DNA from 3 places in the Enterobacter sp. KBR-315C3_2022 genome. Region 3 is predicted to be linked to each of the others. Evidence: predicted binding sites of a transcription regulator. Region 3 holds the regulator's gene; each other region holds the start of a gene.
The links. The regulator sigma-54, encoded in region 3, starts transcription at its own class of promoters, with help from an activator protein. The targets are predictions, from matches to a motif close to GTTGGCACANNTTTCGCTNT.
Positions count from the first base shown of each region.

Region 1: the regulator sigma-54 is predicted to act here: its motif matches at 1,281-1,300, upstream of hypA (hydrogenase maturation nickel metallochaperone HypA).
Region 2: the regulator sigma-54 is predicted to act here: its motif matches at 2,315-2,334, upstream of AB8804_RS10765 (amino acid ABC transporter substrate-binding protein).

Region 1 covers NZ_JBGKEB010000015.1:41,249-45,662, reverse strand. The annotation lists gene AB8804_RS16020 (HypC/HybG/HupF family hydrogenase formation chaperone) at 1-45, opposite strand, end outside; gene hypB (hydrogenase nickel incorporation protein HypB) at 36-899, opposite strand; gene hypA (hydrogenase maturation nickel metallochaperone HypA) at 903-1,253, opposite strand; gene hycA (formate hydrogenlyase regulator HycA) at 1,464-1,928, shown strand; gene AB8804_RS16000 (4Fe-4S dicluster domain-containing protein) at 2,001-2,609, shown strand; gene hycC (formate hydrogenlyase subunit 3) at 2,606-4,414, shown strand, end outside.
Region 2 covers NZ_JBGKEB010000008.1:103,268-107,681, forward strand. The annotation lists gene corC (CNNM family magnesium/cobalt transport protein CorC) at 1-660, shown strand, start outside; gene lnt (apolipoprotein N-acyltransferase) at 666-2,204, shown strand; gene AB8804_RS10765 (amino acid ABC transporter substrate-binding protein) at 2,606-3,511, shown strand; gene gltJ (glutamate/aspartate ABC transporter permease GltJ) at 3,666-4,406, shown strand; gene gltK (glutamate/aspartate ABC transporter permease GltK) at 4,406-4,414, shown strand, end outside.
Region 3 covers NZ_JBGKEB010000026.1:34,256-38,669, forward strand. The annotation lists gene mtgA (monofunctional biosynthetic peptidoglycan transglycosylase) at 1-450, shown strand, start outside; gene npr (PTS phosphocarrier protein NPr) at 490-762, opposite strand; gene rapZ (RNase adapter RapZ) at 759-1,613, opposite strand; gene ptsN (PTS IIA-like nitrogen regulatory protein PtsN) at 1,659-2,150, opposite strand; gene hpf (ribosome hibernation promoting factor) at 2,233-2,520, opposite strand; gene rpoN (RNA polymerase factor sigma-54) at 2,543-3,976, opposite strand; gene lptB (LPS export ABC transporter ATP-binding protein) at 4,024-4,414, opposite strand, start outside.

The DNA.
Region 1 (4,414 bases), on a different contig from region 3:
GTTCCCCTCAATGGAACGTATTTGCCCCGGAACGCCTATGCACATCGTTCGTTCTCCAGCCAGCTCAGCCAGGCGTCCATGCCGTCGCCGCGGGTGGCGGACACCAGCAGGATGTGAATGTCGGGATTCACCTCGCGGGCGTACGCCAGGCACTTATCCACGTCGAAGTTGAGGTACGGCAGCAGGTCGATTTTGTTCAGCAGCATCAGCGAGGCGGCGGCAAACATGTGCGGATACTTGAGCGGTTTGTCTTCCCCTTCGGTCACCGAGAGCACCGCCACCTTATGCCGTTCGCCAAGGTCGAAGCTCGCCGGGCACACCAGGTTGCCGACGTTCTCAATAAAGAAAATGCCGTTATCCGCCAGCGGCAGGCGCGGCGCGGCATCGGCAATCATCTGCGCGTCGAGGTGGCAGCCTTTACCGGTGTTCACCTGAATGGCGGGCGTGCCGGTTTCACGGATGCGCGCGGCGTCGTTGACGGTTTGCTGGTCGCCCTCGATGACCGCGCAGGAGACGCGTGCGTTCAGCCGCTTCAGGGTCTCGGTCAGCAGCGTGGTTTTGCCGGAGCCGGGGCTGGAGACCAGGTTCAGCACCAGCTGCTGGCGGGCGGCGAAGCGGGCGCGGTTGCGGGCCGCCAGGCGGTTGTTCTTGTCGAGCACGTTGATTTCAACGTCCAGCATCTGGCGCTGGCTGATGCCCGGCGCGTGGGTTCCGGCTTCACCGTGGCCGTAGTGCAGATCGCCCGCAGCGGATTGCCGAGGCGTGAAGGTCAGGCCGGTCAATGCCGCAGCCGGACGCGGCGCGGGTGAAAAGGGCGCGGAGCGAAACGCGGAGTGGGGGCGATGTTCATCCCCTTCAATATACAGGTTGCCTTCAGCGCAACCGCAGGTACTGCACATAGGTTACTCCCTCTCGATTTCGAGACGTTGGATCTGCATGCCGTCATCCGCCACGATGCGCAGCCCGGCGCGTTGGCACCGGGGGCAGCGCTGGACCTTTGATGACAGCAGGGTGACGTACTGCTGGCACTCGCCGCACCAGCACTCCGCCTGCTGCTCTTCGATATGAAGTTCGCAGCCTTCCGCCAGCGTGCCGCGGCACACCAGCTCAAAGCAGAAGGTGAGGGCGCTGGTTTCGACGCAGGAAAACGCGCCGATTTTCAGCCATACCCCGGTAACGCGTTTCGCGTGATTTTGCACTGCCTGCTGTTCGATAAGCTCCAGTGCCCGCTGGCAGAGGGTGATTTCGTGCATGACGCCTCCTTAATAACGGGAAGCCTTAATGCAATAACGGTGCCAGCTTAATTTGCGGTAGGGCGTGACGATGACGTCGCTGTCGAAATGACACGTCGACATCACCGCTGTGACAGCGGAAGTTTTTAAAAATCAATTTTAATTCAATGAATTAAAAATTGGCATGGAATCTGCTTAATAGCCGCTATCTCCATTAACCGGATACCTTTTATGACGATTTGGGAAATTAGCGAAAAAGCGGATTACATCGCACAGCGCCACCATCAGCTTCAGGAGCAATGGCACCTTTACTGCAACGCGCTGGTTCAGGGGATCACCCTGTCAAAGGCTCGCCTGCACCACGCCGTGAGCTGCGCGGCGCAGGGCGACATGCGCTTTGTCCTGTTCGACCACTTCACGATCTACGTCACCCTGGCGGATACCTTCAACAGCCACACCATCGAGTACTACGTCGAGACGAAAGAGGGTGACAGGGAGCGCATTGCGCAGGCCGAGCTGATGGCAGACGGCATGGTCGACGGGCACGTCAGCAACCGCGACCGTCAGCAGGTGCTGGAACACTACCTGGAAAAAATCGCGCCGGTTTACAACGGCCTGTACGCCGCGGTTGAGCACGATCTTCCGGTCAACCTCAAGCAGCTGATGGCCGCCGGCGCATCGGCCAACGTGGCCTGATTATCCAGTGTCGAGAAGTGTCGATAAGACAGATTTTTTCGTCAAAAATGACTATCATCAGAGGATTGCCCGGTGAACCGTTTTGTAATTGCTGACTCGACGGTCTGTATTGGCTGTCGCACCTGTGAAGCGGCGTGTTCGGAGACGCACCGCCTGCACGGGCTGCAGTCGATGCCGCGCCTTCGCGTCATGCGTAATGAAAAAGAGTCTGCCCCGCAGCTCTGCCACCACTGTGAAGATGCCCCCTGCGCGGGCGTCTGCCCCGTTAACGCCATCACCCGGGTGGATGGCGCAGTCCAGCTCAATGAAAGCCTGTGCGTAAGCTGCAAGCTGTGCGGCATTGCCTGCCCGTTCGGGGCGATTGAGTTTTCCGGCAGCCGCCCGCTGCATATCCCGGCGAACGCCAACTCGCCAAAAGCTCCACCTGCGCCTCCGGCTCCCGCACGCGTCAGCACGCTGCTGGACTGGGTGCCCGGCGTGCGCGCCGTGGCGGTGAAATGCGACCTGTGCAGCTTTGATGAGCAAGGCCCGGCCTGCGTGCGCACCTGCCCGACGAGGGCGCTGATTCTGGTCAACATTCGCGACATCGCCCGCTCCAGCAGGCGCAAGCGTGAGCTAACGATCAATACCGACGTTGGCGATCTGTCACTGCTTCAGGCGCATCAGGAGGGGGCGAAATGAACGCGATATCCATGATTAACGGCGCGGTGGCGTGCTTTGCCGCTGCCGCCGTGCTGGCGCTGCTGTTCTCGTTTCATAAGGCCCTGAGCGGCTGGATTGCCGGAATCGGCGGTGCGGCAGGCAGCCTGATGACGCTGGTGGCGGGCAGCGTGGTGCTGCTCGGCGGAACCGCTGCCCAGGCGGTAATGCCGCTGATTCGCCATACGGTTCTGCTCACGCCGCTGAACGCCATCTGGCTGGTGACGTTTGGCCTCTGCGGGCTGTTTATCAGCCTGTTTAATATTGACTGGCATCGTCACCCGCACGCCAAAGCCAACGGCCTGCTGGTCAACCTGCTGATGGCGACGGCGGTATTAACCGTGATTGCCAGCAACCTCGGGGCGCTGGTGGTGATGGCCGAAATTATGGCCCTCTGCGGCGTGTTCCTGACGGGCTGCAGCGCTTCCGGCAAGCTCTGGTTTGCGCTGGGCCGCCTCGGCACGCTGCTGCTGGCGCTCGCCTGCTGGCTGGTGTGGCAGCGTTTCGGCACCCTGGATTTTGCCGTGCTGAGAGGCCAGCCGCTGGGCAATGAAGTCTGGCTGCTGGGCGTCGCGGGCTTTGGCCTGCTGGCCGGGATTATCCCGCTCCACGGCTGGGTGCCGCAGGCGCACGCCAATGCCTCCGCGCCCGCCGCCGCGCTGTTCTCGACGGTGGTGATGAAGGTTGGCCTGTTCGGCATTCTGACGCTGTCGCTGATGGGCGGTCAACCGCCGCTGTGGTGGGGCATCGCGCTGCTTGTCGCGGGGATGATCACCGCGTTCGTCGGCGGGCTGTACGCGCTGATGGAGCACAACATCCAGCGCCTGCTGGCGTACCACACGCTGGAAAACATCGGCATTATTCTGCTGGGCCTCGGCGCGGGCGTGGCCGGGCTGGCCCTCAGCCAGCCTGCGCTGATCGCCGCCGGGTTCATCGGCGGCCTGTATCACCTCATCAACCACAGCCTGTTTAAAAGCACGCTGTTCCTCGGCGCGGGGAGCGTCTGGTTCCGCACCGGCCATCGCGATATCGAAAAGCTCGGCGGCATCGGCAAGAAAATGCCGGTCATTTCGCTTGCGATGCTGGTGGGGCTGATGGCGATGGCGGCGCTGCCGCCGCTGAACGGCTTTGCCGGGGAGTGGGTGATTTACCAGTCCTTCTTCGCGCTGGGCCAGAGCGACGCGTTTATCGCCCGCCTGCTTGGCCCGCTGCTGGCCGTCGGGCTGGCGATCACCGGCGCGCTGGCGGTGATGTGCATGGCGAAAGTCTACGGCGTCACCTTCCTCGGCGCGCCGCGCACGCGGGAAGCGGAAAACGCCTGCTGCGCGCCGCTGCTGATGGCGATAAGCGTTGTCGCACTCGCCCTGTGCTGCATCGCGGGCGGCGTGGCCGCGCCGTGGCTGCTGCCGCTGTTGGGCAACGCGATTCCTCTGCCGCTTGCGACGGCGCATACCGCCGTTTCCCAGCCGATGATGGCGCTGCTGCTGATTGCCGCACCGCTGCTGCCGTTCGTGCTGATGCTGTTCTTCAGGCGCGATCGGCTTCCCGCGCGCTCGCGCGGCGCGGCGTGGGCCTGCGGCTACGAACACGAACAGTCGATGGTGATTACCGCCCACGGCTTTGCCATGCCGGTGAAGGAGAACTTTGCCGCCGTGCTGAAGCTGCGCCGCTGGCTTAACCCGGTCAGCCTGATCCCCGGCTGGCAGAGCGCCGCCGCGCCCGCGCTGTTCCGCCGCCTGGCGCTGATCGAGCTGGCGGTACTGGTGGTGATTGTGATTTCTCGAGGA
Region 2 (4,414 bases), on a different contig from region 3:
ATCCCCCGCTCGCAGATGATCACCCTGAAACGCAACCAGACGCTGGACGAGTGTCTCGATGTCATCATCGAATCCGCCCACTCGCGTTTCCCGGTCATCAGCGAAGACAAAGATCACATTGAAGGCATTCTGATGGCGAAAGATCTGCTGCCGTTTATGCGCAGCGACGCCGAAGCCTTCAGCATGGAAAAAGTGTTACGCCAGGCCGTGGTTGTGCCTGAAAGCAAGCGTGTGGATCGGATGCTGAAAGAGTTTCGCTCTCAGCGCTACCACATGGCGATTGTGATTGATGAGTTTGGCGGCGTATCGGGCCTGGTCACGATCGAGGATATCCTCGAGCTGATCGTGGGCGAAATCGAAGACGAATACGATGAAGAAGAAGATATCGACTTCCGCCAGCTGAGCCGCCACACCTGGACCGTGCGCGCGCTGGCCTCGATTGAGGACTTCAACGACGCCTTCGGCACCCACTTCAGCGATGAAGAGGTGGATACCATCGGCGGGCTGGTGATGCAGGCCTTTGGCCATCTTCCGGCGCGCGGCGAGACCGTTGACATCGACGGTTACCAATTCAAGGTCGCCATGGCCGACAGCCGACGTATCATTCAGGTTCACGTCAGAACGCCGGACGACTCACCGGTGCCAAAACTGGAAGATTAATGTAAATGGCATTTGCCCCATTGCTTGAACGCCAGCGCGTCCGTCTGCTGCTGGCGCTGTTGCTCGGAGCCAGCGGTACGCTGGCTTTTTCGCCTTACGATATCTGGCCCGCGGCCATTCTTTCCCTGATGGGGCTACAGGGTTTAACCCTGAATCGCCCTCCGGTGCAGGCCGCGGCTATCGGCTACGTCTGGGGGCTGGGGCTGTTCGGTTCCGGCATTAACTGGGTCTACGTCAGCATCGCGCAGTTTGGCGGGATGCCCGGCCCGGTTAACGTTTTCCTCGTCGTACTGCTCGCCGCTTACCTTTCGCTTTATACCGGCCTGTTCGCGGGCATCCTCTCTCGCCTGTGGCCCAAAACGACCTGGATCCGCGTGGCGATTGCCGCACCGGTTGTCTGGCAGATAACCGAATTTCTCCGCGGCTGGGTGCTGACCGGCTTCCCGTGGCTGCAGTTCGGCTATAGCCAGATCGACGGCCCGCTGAAAGGGCTGGCGCCGGTTATGGGCGTAGAGGCGATTAACTTCCTGCTGATGGTCGTCAGCGGCCTGCTGGTGCTGGCCCTGACCGCGCACAGCTGGAAGCCCCTGGTTGCCGCGCTGGTGCTGTTCGCGCTGCCCTTCCCGCTGCGCTACATTCAGTGGTTCACCCCGCAGCCCGAGCGCGCCATGCAGGTCTCAATGGTCCAGGGCGATATTCCTCAGGCGCTGAAGTGGGATGAAAATCAGCTGATCAACACGCTGAAAATCTACGCCAATGCCACCGAGCAGGTGATGGGGAAATCCCAGCTGGTGATCTGGCCGGAGTCCGCCATTCCCGATCTGGAAATAAACCAGCAGCCGTTCCTGAAGATGATGGATAACCTGCTGCGCGCGCGCGACACCACGCTGATCACCGGGATCGTTGACGCGCGGCTTAACCAGCAGAACCGCTACGATACGTACAACACCATCATTACGCTCGGCAAGGGCAGCGAGTACAGCTACGACTCAACCGATCGCTATAACAAAAACCATCTGGTGCCGTTTGGCGAGTTTGTGCCTCTGGAGTCGATTCTGCGCCCGCTGGCCCCGTTCTTTGATCTGCCGATGTCCTCCTTCAGCCGCGGCCCGTACGTTCAGCCGCAGCTGCACGCGCACGGTTTTGCGCTGACGCCCGCCATTTGCTACGAAATCATCCTCGGCGAGCAGGTGCGCGATAACTTCCGTCCGGATACCGACTACCTGCTGACCATCTCGAACGACGCCTGGTTTGGCAAGTCGATTGGCCCGTGGCAGCACTTCCAGATGGCGCGCATGCGTTCGCTTGAGCTGGCCCGCCCGCTGCTGCGCAGCACCAACAACGGCATCACCGCCGTGATTGGCCCGCAGGGCGAGATTCAGGCGATGATCCCGCAGTTCACCCGCGAGGTGCTGACCGCAAACGTCACGCCGACCACGGGCCTGACGCCGTACGCCCGCACGGGCAACTGGCCGCTGTGGATGCTGACCGCGCTGTTTGGCTTTGGCGCCGTGCTGATGAGCCTGCGTCAGCGTCGCAAATAACCTTCCCCCTCACCCTAGCCCTCTCCCCATAGGGGAGAGGGAACGGTTCTTGCACTTTTTCAAAATCCAGCTCCGCCTTTTTCCCTCTCTCTTCCAGGAATAGGGCCAATTCTGGCACGCCTATTGCTTTGTTAATCCACGCAAACGCTATCTGGCTTAACGTGCAATCTTGTTGCACCCGCGTAGATCGTCGGTAGCACCGAAACGGTGCAACGAGAGATTTTTGCCTCTGAATGGTGCGGCGCGCTTCGCAAAAATAAACAATAACGCAGCAAAATCTTTACATTAAGCCAGACTAAATGTTAACAAGCTTGCATAACACTGCACTCGCACAGCGCGAGAAATAACAACATCACAATAGGTATCAATGCGTCTCTGACGCTGATAAGAAGGAGTTGGGTATGCAATTACGTAAACTGGCCACAGCAATGCTGGTGATGGGGATGTCGGCGGGCGTCGTTCACGCTGAAGACGCGCCGAAAGCAGGAAGCACGCTCGACAAGATCGCCAAAAACGGCGTTATCGTGGTCGGCCACCGTGAATCATCCGTCCCGTTCTCTTACTACGACAACACGCAAAAAGTCGTGGGCTATTCACAGGACTACTCCAACGCCATTGTTGAAGCCGTGAAGAAAAAGCTGAACAAGCCAGACCTCCAGGTGAAGATGATCCCTATCACTTCACAGAACCGTATTCCCCTGCTGCAGAACGGCACCTTCGATTTTGAGTGTGGCTCCACTACCAACAACGTTGAACGCCAGAAACAGGCAGCCTTCTCAGACACCATCTTCGTTGTCGGCACCCGTCTGCTGACCAGGAAGGGCGGCGACATCAAAGATTTTGCCGACCTGAAAGGTAAAGCGGTCGTCGTGACGTCCGGTACAACTTCAGAAGTGCTGCTGCACAAGCTGAACGACGAGAAGAAAATGGATATGCGCATCATCAGCGCGAAAGACCACGGTGACTCCTTCCGTACCCTGGAAAGCGGTCGCGCCGTCGCGTTTATGATGGACGATGCGCTGCTGGCCGGCGAACGTGCAAAAGCGAAGAAACCGGACAACTGGGAAATCGTGGGCACCGCGCAGTCTAAAGAGGCCTACGGCTGCATGCTGCGTAAAGACGACGCCGACTTTAAAAAGCTGATCGATGACACCATCGCGCAGGCACAGACCTCCGGCGAAGCGGAAAAATGGTTCGACAAATGGTTCAAGAACCCAATTCCACCGAAGAACCTGAACATGAACTTCGAACTGTCCGATGACATGAAAGCGCTGTTCAAAACACCAAACGACAAAGCTCTTAACTAATTAGAACAACAGGGGCGGGAATACCTGCCCTCTCGATTGTCGGGAAGCACGGACAGACTATACGCGGAGTGGTCGTTCCCCACTCAGCGCGAAAATGAGCTTCTCACCAATCTTCGAGGGTAGCGCTGCTACCCTTTTTTTTCTGGAGTTTATTATGTCAATCGACTGGAACTGGGGCATCTTTCTGCAACAAGCCCCGTTCGGCAACACCACCTATCTCGGCTGGCTCTGGAGCGGTTTTCAGGTCACCGTTGCGTTATCCGTTACCGCGTGGATTATTGCGTTCCTCGTCGGCTCGGTGTTCGGTATTCTGCGCACCGTCCCTAACCGCTTTCTTTCAACGCTCGGCACCCTATATGTAGAACTGTTCCGCAACGTTCCGCTGATCGTCCAGTTCTTTACCTGGTATCTGGTGATCCCGGAACTGCTGCCGGAAAATATCGGCATGTGGTTCAAGGCGGAACTGGATCCAAACGTGCAGTTCTTCGTCTCCTCCATGCTCTGCCTGGGGCTGTTCACCGCCGCGCGCGTCTGCGAGCAGGTGCGCGCCGCGATCCAGTCGCTGCCGCGTGGACAGAAGAACGCCGCGCTGGCGATGGGTCTGACGCTGCCGCAGGCCTACCGCTACGTGCTGCTGCCCAACGCCTATCGCGTCATCGTCCCGCCGATGACCTCAGAGATGATGAACCTGGTGAAAAACTCGGCCATCGCCTCGACCATCGGCCTGGTGGACATGGCCGCACAGGCGGGCAAGCTGCTGGATTACTCCGCGCACGCGTGGGAATCCTTCACCGCAATTACGCTCGCGTATGTTCTGATTAACGCTTTCATCATGCTGGTAATGAACCTGGTTGAACGCAAAATTCGCCTGCCGGGCAATATGGGGGGCAAATAATGTACGAG
Region 3 (4,414 bases):
TTTGACGTGGCGGCGATAGAGAAAGCGCTGGCGCACAACGAGCGCAATGAAAGTCGCGTGCGCGGAGCGTCGACGCTGTCTCAGCAGACGGCGAAAAACCTGTTTCTTTGGGATGGCCGCAGCTGGATGAGAAAGGGGCTGGAGGCTGGCCTGACGGTGGGTATTGAAACGGTCTGGAGCAAGAAGCGTATTCTGACCGTGTATTTGAATATCGCCGAGTTTGGCGACGGCGTTTTTGGCGTTGAAGCCGCGTCGCAGCGTTATTTTAATAAGCCCGCCAGCAGGCTGAGCCTCTCTGAAGCAGCGCTGCTGGCCGCCGTGTTGCCGAACCCGATCCGTTATAAAGCGGATGCCCCTTCCGGCTATGTGCGAAGCCGCCAGGCGTGGATCATGCGCCAGATGCGCCAGCTCGGTGGGGAAGGATTTATGGAGAGAAACGCGCTTATGTAGGGCGGGTAAGCGCAGCGCTACCCGCCTCGGAGACAGGGATCAGTCTTCGTCAAACCCGGCGTTAAACAGCGCAATGACTGCCGCCAGGGCTTCCTCTTCCTGCGGGCCGGTGGCTTCCACCTCAATCTGACGACCTTTGGCAGAATCCAGCATCAGCAGGGCGATCACGCTGTTGGCTTCGGCTTCGGTGCCCTCGTCGTTACGCAGCAGAACCTCGGCATCAAAACCCTGCATCAGTTCAAACAGCTTCATCGCCGGGCGGGCGTGCATGCCCAGCTTGTTGGTGATCTCAACGGTCTGTTTTACGGTCATGTTTTACGTTTTTCCAGCGTGCGATGACGGGACTGAACGTTCTTTCCGCGCGAGCGGAAGTAGTCGGCCAGCTGTTCGGCGATATAGACCGAACGATGTTTTCCGCCGGTACAGCCAATCGCCACCGTCAGGTAGCTACGGTTGTTGGTCTCCAGCATAGGTAACCATAGCTCAAGGTAGCTTCGCGTCTGGTAAATAAAATTGTGAACTTCTGTGTGCCTGTCGAGGAACGCTGCGACCGGCTTGTCGAGGCCGGTCATCGGACGCAGCTTCGGGTCCCAGTGCGGGTTCGGCAGGAAGCGCACGTCGAAAACATAGTCCGCATCGATAGGAATGCCGTGCTTGAAGCCGAAGGATTCGAATACCATCGTCAGCTCGCGCTCGCGTTTGCCCAGTAAACGGGTGCGCAGCATTTCCGCCAGCTCGTGCACGGACATTTCGGAGGTGTCGACAATCAGGTCGGCGCGGGAGCGCAGCGGCTCCAGCAGGTCGCTCTCCTCGTCGATGGCGCTTTCCAGGGAAAGATTTTTACTGGAAAGCGGGTGCAAGCGACGCGTGTCGCTGTAGCGACGGATCAGCGTGTTGCGGTCAGCATCGAGGAACAGCAGCTGAGGCGAGAAGGCATCCGGCAGGCTGTTCATGGCCAGCTCGAAGATTTCGGGGGATTCCGGCATGTTGCGGACGTCAATGCTGACCGCCGCCGAGATCTGCCTGTCCGCAAGCGTGCGGGCCAGATCGGGCAGCAGCACCACCGGCAGGTTATCTACGCAGTAAAAACCCATATCTTCCAGCGCGCGCAGGGCTACAGATTTTCCCGAACCCGAACGACCGCTGACGATCATCAGCACCATGTTCCGTTTCTCCTCAGGGCAGCAGATGTGAAGGTCATCTCCCGGCTACTCATCTTCCTGGCGGCCTTCTGTTTCCGTGATAATTTGATAAAGCTCTTCATCGCTTTGCGCGGAGCGCAGCCGACGACAAATGGTTTTATCCGCCAGGCGTTTGGCGACCAGCGAAAGAGTGTGCAGATGCGTTTTCGTCTGATCGGCAGGTACCAGCAGCGCAAAGAGGAGATCGACGGGCTGGTTATCAATCGCGTCAAAGGCGATTGGCGTTTCAAGCTGCACGAAAACACCGACGGCACGCAGGGTGTCTTCTTCCAGTTTGCCGTGGGGGATCGCAATGCCGTTGCCGATGCCGGTACTGCCCATTTTTTCGCGGGTCAGAATGGCTTCGAACACGACCTGCGGCGGCAGGCCCAGCTGTTTTGCGGCCAGCTCACTGATGATCTCCAGCGCACGTTTTTTGCTCTGGCAGTGAACGCCACTGCGGGTACATTCCTGGTTAAGGACATTGCTCAGTTGAAGAGCGGAATCGTTGTTCATCATAATTTCACCTAAGCGCTAACTGTACAAATGGCCCGTTGTGCTCCACAACAGGCCGTCCTGCACCCGTTAACTGCCCGGACAATTAGTGTTGTTTCAGTTTATCTTTATGTTTATTAAGCTGTCGCGCAAGCTTGTCAATCAAGCCGTCGATAGCTGCGTACATGTCTTGCCCTTCCGCACTGGCATGAAGTTCACCCCCGTTAACGTGCAGGGTGGCATCCGAGATGTGAGTCACTTTCTCCACTTTTAACACAACATAGACCTGATTGATCCTCTCGAAATACTGTTCGAGCTTGGCGAACTTCGCGTTCACAAACTCGCGTAAAGCCTCAGTAATTTCGACGTTGTGTCCTGTGATATTGAGCTGCATAGTGTCTTCCTTATCGGTTGTGTCAGACCAGTTGTTTACGCTGGTTTGACGGCGGAATGGATAAAGACTCTCGATACTTCGCAACGGTACGTCGTGCCACCATAATACCCTGATCGGAGAGAAGGGTGGTCAACTTACTGTCGCTCAGTGGCTTCGCGGGGTTTTCCGCGGCGATCAACTTCTTCACCAGAGCGCGAATTGCCGTTGACGAGGCTTCGCCGCCGCCTTCGGTATTCACATGGCTGGAGAAGAAATACTTAAGCTCAAATATGCCGCGCGGACTGTGCAGATACTTCTGCGTGGTCACGCGAGAAATGGTTGATTCGTGCATCTCGACGGCCTGGGCGATATCCGCCAGCACCATCGGTTTCATATACTCTTCGCCCTGCTCGAAGAACGCCTGCTGCTGTTCGACAATGCAGCGGCTGACGCGCAGGAGCGTATCGTTTCGGCTTTCAAGGCTTTTAATCAGCCATCGCGCTTCCTGCAGGTTACTGCGAATGTACTGATTATCGGAATCATTACGCGCGCTGGTGCACAGGGAGGCATATTGCTGATTGATTTGCAGGCGAGGAAGGCTGTCGGAATTGAGTTCAACAACCCATCGGTCGTTATGTTTTCTCACCAGCACGTCCGGAATGACGTATTCCGGCTCGCTGGTCTGGATCGACTGGCCGGGGCGCGGATCGAGCGACTGGATCAGGCTTACCGCTTCCTTAAGCACCTCTTCTTTGAGGCGCGTCACGCGCATGAGCGAGCGGAAATCATGGTTAGCCAGCAGATCGAGATGTTCGCTGACGATCAGGCGGGCTTCGTCAATCCACGGCACCTCTTTACCGAACTGGGAGAGCTGGATCAGCAGGCAGTCGCGCAGATCTTTCGCCGCCACGCCCACCGGGTCGAAGCGCTGGATACGCTTTAAAACGGCTTCAACTTCTTCAAGCTCGATCTCATCGTTACCGATGCTTTCGAGAATATCGTCCAGCGTGACGGTTAAATACCCGGTGTCATCGACGGCATCGACAATTGAGGTCGCAATGGCGCGATCGGTATCGGAGAAGGGCGTCAGCTCCACCTGCCACATCAGGTAATCCTGTAGCGACTGGGTCGTTTCACCCTGATAAACGGGCAGCTCGTCATCCTGATAGTCCGCGCGCGTCCCGGAAGGGGTGCCCGCGGTGTAGATTTCATCCCAGCTGGCGTCGAGAGGCAGCTCGTCCGGCATCTCGTTTTGCTCGAGAGCGTCCGCGGTGTCGAGGGTTTCGGTATCCTGTGTTTGCTGAGCGTCTACTTCGTCATGAAGATCGGTTTGCTCCAGCAGCGGGTTGCTGTCCAGCGCCTGCTGGAGCTCCTGCTGGAGTTCTAACGTGGACAGCTGCAACAGGCGGATTGCCTGCTGGAGCTGCGGCGTCATCGCCAGTTGCTGGCTGAGCCTTAATTGCAAACCTTGCTTCATGTTCAGAGCATTTTTCTCCGCGTCAGCGTTTCGTGACCTCTACCCTATCAGAGTCTGAAGTCTTCCCCAAGGTACACGCGCTTAACATGCTCATCTTCAAGGATCTGCTGCGGCGTACCGTGGGCAATCAGGTGGCCCTGGCTCACGATATACGCGCGCTCGCAAACGGCCAGCGTTTCACGAACGTTGTGGTCGGTGATCAGCACGCCAAGCCCGCTGTCGCGCAGATGCTCGATAATACGTTTGATATCGATAACGGAAATCGGGTCAACGCCGGCAAACGGTTCATCCAGCAGGATGAATTTTGGGTTAGCGGCCAGCGCGCGGGCAATCTCAACGCGGCGGCGTTCACCGCCGGAGAGCGCCTGACCGAGGCTGTCGCGCAGGTGTTCTATGTGGAACTCCTCCATCAGCTCGTTCGCGCGGTCGGTGCGCTGC